Regions from separate parts of the Herpetosiphon sp. genome, predicted to be linked through region 1. Evidence: riboswitches for the same ligand, from Rfam matches in the RefSeq annotation. Region 1 holds a riboswitch; the other holds the start of a gene.
The links. A riboswitch is a leader RNA that binds a small molecule or an ion and turns the genes downstream of it on or off. The one in region 1 is predicted to bind cobalamin.
Positions count from the first base shown of each region.

Region 2: it holds a riboswitch for cobalamin, as region 1 does, so the genes downstream of both, cobO (cob(I)yrinic acid a,c-diamide adenosyltransferase) here and DEF47_RS15600 (prenyltransferase/squalene oxidase repeat-containing protein) in region 1, are expected to answer to the same signal.

Region 1 is NZ_DOPT01000070.1:3,093-6,509, forward strand. It holds gene pdxT (pyridoxal 5'-phosphate synthase glutaminase subunit PdxT) at 17-589, opposite strand; gene pdxS (pyridoxal 5'-phosphate synthase lyase subunit PdxS) at 682-1,563, opposite strand; cobalamin riboswitch at 1,738-1,860, shown strand; gene DEF47_RS15600 (prenyltransferase/squalene oxidase repeat-containing protein) at 1,951-3,051, shown strand.
Region 2 is NZ_DOPT01000076.1:86,835-90,251, forward strand. It holds gene cobN (cobaltochelatase subunit CobN) at 1-1,159, opposite strand, end outside; gene cobO (cob(I)yrinic acid a,c-diamide adenosyltransferase) at 1,159-2,190, opposite strand; cobalamin riboswitch at 2,327-2,470, opposite strand; gene DEF47_RS16660 (ABC transporter ATP-binding protein) at 2,871-3,417, shown strand, end outside.

The sequences.
Region 1 (3,417 bases):
AGTTGAAGGTACTTGCCTACAAGCCTAAAAACAATTCATGGAAACGGGCATCGCCAGTTAATTCGGGGTGAAAAGCGGTTGCCAAGAGTTTACCCTGACGAGCCGCCACAATCCGCCCATCATCTAAACTGGCTAAAGTTTCGACGGCCTCACCCACCTTATCGATCTGCGGGGCACGGATAAAAACTGCATGAAATGGTGCTTCGCCAAGCACTGGCACCTGCAAGTTGGTTTCAAAACTATCAACTTGGCGACCAAAAGCGTTGCGTCGCGCAGTAATATCCATCAAACCAAGCGCTGGCTGGCCTTCAACTCGACCTTCGGCAATTTCCTTGGCCAGCAAAATCATGCCAGCGCATGTGCCCCAAATTGGCATGCCTTCGGCGGCTCGTTGCTGAATTGGCTCCAGCAAATCGAAGCGCACCAACAATTTACCAATCGTCGTGCTCTCGCCACCAGGAATAATCAAACGCTCAACTTGGACTAATTGTTCAGGCAAGCGCACCTGCAAGGTTGCCACGCCCAAGCCTTGGAGCATTGTTTCATGCTCAATAAACGCGCCTTGCAGCGCCAAAACTCCAACCGTCATTGCTTTATTCCTTTTTGAATATAAAAAAGAAGGCAATCGGCTAGCATCGTTGCTGCTTTGCCTTTTGCCTTCTGCCTTTTGACTTTATAACATTACCAACCGCGTTTGGCGAGCAACTCGTTCTCTGGGATGGTATCGATGTTGATGCCGACCATGGCTTCGCCCAAGTTGCGGCTAATTTCGGCCAAAAGCTTGGCATCGCGGAAGTGGGTGGTTGCTTCAACAATTGCTTTAGCGCGTTTGGCAGGATTGCCCGATTTGAAAATCCCTGAGCCAACGAACACGCCATCAACACCCAATTGCATCATCAAAGCAGCATCGGCTGGAGTTGCAATCCCGCCAGCAGCGAAATTGACAACTGGTAAGCGGCCTAATTCAGCAATTTGCTTGACCAATTCATAGGGAGCTTGCAAGTTTTTGGCAGCCACAAACAACTCATCGGGATCGAGGGTTTGCAAACGGCGAATTTCGGCGAACATCGTGCGAGCGTGGCGCACAGCTTCAACCACATTGCCCGTGCCAGCTTCGCCCTTAGTGCGAATCATGGCTGCGCCTTCGGTGATGCGGCGCAAGGCTTCGCCCAAATTACGAGCGCCACAGACGAATGGCACTTTGAAATTGTGCTTGTTGGTATGATGTTCTTCATCAGCAGGCGTGAGCACTTCGCTCTCGTCAATATAATCAACCCCAATCGCTTCGAGGATTTGCGCTTCAACAAAGTGACCAATCCGTGATTTAGCCATCACAGGAATGGTGACTGCTTCAATGATGCCTTGGATCATTTCGGGGTCGCTCATACGAGCCACGCCGCCATCCTTACGAATATCGGCTGGAACCCGTTCGAGCGCCATCACGGCGACTGCGCCAGCTTCTTCAGCAATTTTAGCTTGGTCTGGCGTAACCACATCCATAATCACGCCGCCCTTGAGCATTTGGGCCAAGCCGACTTTGGTGGTAAATGTTGAAGTTTCCATTGCAATTCCTCTGGTGGATTGATGATTTTGAGTGTCGTTTGATTAGACAGGCGCTATTGTACCATGGCTGATTGTGACAATCGATAAACATTGCGGGGGGACAAAGGGGGACAATCGTGCATGATCGGCAATTTTGACGGCGCAAGGTAGCCTATGGTACGATCAGCCCAATCAATCATAAATTGCTATTCAAATGTTGTGCAAACAGTTGGGGGAAATCCGGTGCAAATCCGGTGCAGTCCACGCTACGGTAAGCCTTTGGCCAAGCCCGAATACCCATTGAATAGTTGATTTCTGGGTTGGCTTGCGTTGGCACAAGCACAACCAACGCGTTGTTATCTGTTCCTTAGCCAACTGGCTAAGGTTTTTTTGATTTAGGAGGCACGCATGCTCCGACGAGCAGCCATCCATCGCTGGTTATTGGTTTTAGTCGCGCTATTTGTGGCCATGCCAGTTGCGGCGCAAGCCCCGACCGAAGGCGCAAAAGCTGGCGCGTGGATTGTCACTCAGGCTCAGGCCGATGGCAGTTTTCCTGGCTTTGGGTTGGGCGAAACCGCCGATGCCGTCTATGCCTTGAAGGCAACTGGCTTGAAAGTTGATCTCAACGTTCAAAGCTTTATCGAAAAAAATGCTAGTGCAATCGCCGCTAAGCCTGGGGTTGCCGCCAAGTTTGTGTTGGCCGAATTGTTGCTGGGCTACAATCCTCGCGCCGTTGCCGGAACCGATTTGGTCGCGGCTGTAACTGGCAGCTACAAAGCCGATAGTGGTATGTATGGTGGCGATGTCACGACCCATGCCTTGGCTTTGTTGGCCTTGAATGCTGCTGGCGCACCAGTCGAAAACAAAGCGATCAACACCTTGAACTCGGTCCAAATCGCCGATGGATCATGGTCGTTCAGCGGCGATACAACTGCTGGCGCTGGCGATACCAATACCACCGCTTTGGTAGTACAAGCCTTGGTTGCGATTGGTCAAGGTAAGAGCGAAGCTGTTACCAAGGCGCTGAGCTACTTGCAAAGCCAACAAAATAGTGATGGTGGTTTTCCCTATTCGAAGGCTTCGAGCTATGGCAGCGCCACCGATGCCAACTCAACCGGCTTGGTAATTCAAGCGATTGTGGCAACTGGCGGTAATCCAACCGCTGCACCTTGGGCGACGGCGACTGGCAATCCATTGAGTGCCTTGTTGAGCTTGCAAAATGCCAGCGGTGCGTTCCGCTACGATGCAGCAACGCCCGATGATAATGCGTTTGCGACATATCAAGCTACGCCTGCTTTGTTCTATGTGACCTATCCTTTGACCGCCTTGGTGACAGCACCCCAACCAACTGCTGTGCCAAGCACACCTGTGGCAACCGCTACCCCCAAACCAAACACCCCAATTACCTTGCCCGACACTGGCGCACCTGCATTGCCATTATGGCCAGTGGTGATTGTGTTTGGCTTGGCTTGTATTGTGGCTGGTTTACGTTTGCGCCGCGTCGCTTAATCTATATATTCCCTCACCCCCTCACCCCATCTCCCGCCCAGCAGGCGAGGGGGGAGCCGCGAAAAGCCCCTCGCCCGCCGCAGTGGGAGAGGGGTTGGGGTGAGGGCATTCTTTACCGAAAATGATTGGCTAGGATTCGCCATCGATGTTCATGCCCTCGCCCTCTCGCCCACCCAGCGAGGCGAGGGGAACCAGCCCAATTAAGTGCCCATCTCCCTGCGAGGCGAGGGGAGCCGCGAAAAGCCCCTCGCTCGCCGCAGTGGGAGAGGGGTTGGGGTGAGGGCATTCTTTACCGAAAATGATTGGCTAGGATTCGCCATCGATGTTCATGCCCTCACCCCCTCGCCCAGCGAGGCGAGGGGGGAG
Region 2 (3,417 bases), on a different contig from region 1:
CGGGCAGATTGTTGCTGCCGCCTTCCTTGAGCGAGTGGGTATAGACCGCCCGTGGTTGCATGCCCTGAGCTGCGATCGCCTGACAAATTGCATCAACAAAATCGGTGTTCCCGCTCAGCATGTGCGCCCGATAAAACAGCACGCCCACGGTTGGCTTATCGGCTTGCGCACTGGTTTGGCATTGGGCAGTGGCACAGCCTTCGCAGCGATTTAACGCTGGCGTGTAGATGCCATGGCGGGGTAATTCCTGTGGCGCGTCGTAGCCCCAACCGGTGAGCAATAAGTGGTCGCTCAAACAGGCCAAGGCATTGACGACATTTTCCAAGCCGCCCTGCATAAAATAGCTGCTGATTAAGTGCGCCAGCGGCACGCCAACATTCGAGAGCGCCATCAACTCAGGGTCAAGCGCCTCAAAGCCAGGCAAATACAGCACAAAGCCATTGGTTTGTTGTGTCCATTGCTGCAAGCGCTCGATGCCATGCTCAAAGCCTCGACTGCCCGTAATCAAACGCACAACCACAATTTCCGCTTGGGGCAACAAGTGATCAAATAAGCCATCAAGCGCAGTTTGATCTTCGGCCTCGCCCACGTTGGCGGTTTGCACATTGGCAAAATCGCTGGGCAATTGGCGACGCGCTTGCTCAATTAACAGGATGTCGGTATCCGCTTGGGTCAAAAATATGATGCCATTGCCAAGGCTGGGCTGGCTGGCTGGTAACGCTGGCGCTGGGCTGATTGCGGCGGGTGCTTGGCCATCCCATTTAAAGCCATTAAAGACATGGGGCTTAAGATTGGCTGGCGCAGGCAGCACCTGATCGGCCTGAATCATGGCTTCGATGTAGTCGTAGAGCGCTACCACCAACTCTGGTTGGTTGAGCGAATGAAACCAAATCGGCTGGCCATCAAACATCAACATGGCCACATTCGCCAAGGGACATGGACCCAAACAACCGCCCATATTCAGATGCACAATATTGCGCAGCTTGCGGCTTTCCCATTCATGCTGGTGAATTTCCGGCCAAACTGGGGCAAAACCACGCTCAGTAATCCCACAGCAGCAGCCATGAGCGCAGATAAACAACATGCCGCGTTTATAACCAGCGTTGACCATGCGTCCATCGATGCGCTCGACCATATTGCGTTGCAAACGTTCAGTCATCAGAAGTCAATCCCGATCTGGGCACGAATGCCTTGAGTCGTAAACGGGTGTTTAATTTCGCGCATCTCGGTTACAAGGTCGGCGTGTTCGATCAGGGCAGCAGGTGCATCGCGGCCTGTAATAATCACATGCAATAATTCAGGCTTGTTGGCCGCCAACCAAGCCACAACCTCGTTGACATCGAGCCAACCAAAAGCCATCACATAGGTAAATTCATCGAGAATGACAATCTGATATTGATTCGAGCTAATCGCGGTTTTAGCCAATTCCCAGCCATGTAAGGCTTTGGCTTTGGTCGCATCAAGATCTTTCGAGGTCCACGTGAAGCCATCGCCAGTGCCACCAAACTCAATTTCCATCTTGGCAGCCGCCCGCGATTCGCCAAACTTGGCATTTTCGTGTTTGAGAAATTGAATGACTTTAACCTTGAGATCGCGACCCCACGCCCTAGTCATGACACCCAATGCCGCTGACGTTTTGCCCTTGCCATTACCGGTATTGACGATCACAAGGCCTTTTTTGCCTTTGCGCAATTTGCGTACTTGTTCGCGATAGCGCTGTTTTTCTTCGGTTGAATGCAGTTGCGTGCCAGCAACGACGATTGGTTCCAATTGCTCAACCGCATCATCGGGTTGTAATTCAATTGGATTAAATGCTTGATCGCCGCGCACTGCTGGGGCATATTCTGGCTCTTGGCCCGCTGGATACAGCCGATGGAAAATCGCTGCCTCAACTGGCTCGCCATTGATCAAATGCTCTTGCACAATTTGTTCAACTAAATCGTGATCAAGCTGCTGATACCAAATGCCTTCGGGATAAACCACCGCAATCGGGCCGCGTTGGCAAACACCCAAACAACTGACCGTAGAGCATTTGACCCGTTCGGGATTGCGTAATTTGCGCCGATCGCCGAGTTGCTCAAGCGCATGTTGGGCTAAGGCCGCGCCGTCAGCGTCGCCATTACATTGATCACCAGTACAAATAAATAAATGGCGGCCATAGGCTCGCATCGTCAGTGGGGCATCGCTCATGCTGGCTCCGTTGGACGACACACCAGCATGCAAACAGCCAAGAAAAAACCTCTTCGGCTCATGCCAAAGAGGAAAAGAGGCGCTAAACCCAGCAGGGTCTAGCAACTCCTTCCCTGATCCGCGAGGGAAATGTTGGAGTGTCGATGAGTTTGTGGCGGGTTATCGGGCTTGAAGCGTGGGCTTCCTACCGTTGCGGGACAGCGCCAGACTTAGACTGGCTTCCCCCATTGCGCGTATGTGTCATCCGGGACAGCAACGCACCACAAACAAACTTGTAAATTGCAGTCGCGATTATACGGGCAATTCCGAGTTAAAGTCAAAAGTCAAAAGTCAGAAAGCAAAAACATTTAACGCAGAGGCGCAGAGAGAAGAAAGTATGAAGGATGAATTATGAGGGATGAACATGTTAACCGCGAAGCGCACGAAGAACGCGAAGATTGCCATTGTTTGAATTGTTTTCAAATCCAATGCAGATCGAACTCACAACCCAACATTCGTGTCCTTCGTGTTCTTCGTGGATCAATTGTTGCACTAACACTGCGGCGGATGGTCTGATGGCTTTGCCTAGCTACCCTACATCTAGAATAGTACAAAAACAGTGTATAATTCAGCATCCAAATGGTATGCATCGTGCATGATTCAGGCGGGTTGGTTCGCGCACTAAGGAGGCAGGCACTGCAATGAACACACCCACTTGGGCGGTGGAACTCGACCACGTAACCAAAGAATTTCGCGGCAGCGTAGCCGTTCGTGATATTTCGTTAAAGATCGCGGACGGTGAATTTTTTTCGCTGCTTGGCCCCTCTGGCTGTGGTAAAACCACATTGCTTCGTATGATTGCTGGCTTTGAAAACCCTAGTAGTGGCGACATTTATATTGAAGGTGTGTTGATGGGCGAAACCCCAGCCAATCGCCGCGATGTCAATACGGTTTTTCAGAGTTATGCCTTATTTCCCCATATGTCGGTGGCCGAAAACGTGGCTTTTGGCTTGCACATGAAAAACATCAACAAGGCCGATATTGCTACGCGAGTGAAGCAAGCCTTGGATATGGTGCAACTTGGTGCATTTGGTGATCGTCGTCCGAAGCAACTTTCTGGCGGTCAGCAACAACGGGTTGCCTTAGCCCGCGCCTTGATCAACGAGCCAGAAGTTTTGTTGCTCGACGAACCCTTAGCGGCGCTTGATTTGAAGCTGCGTAAAGAAATGCAATTGGAACTCAAGAGTA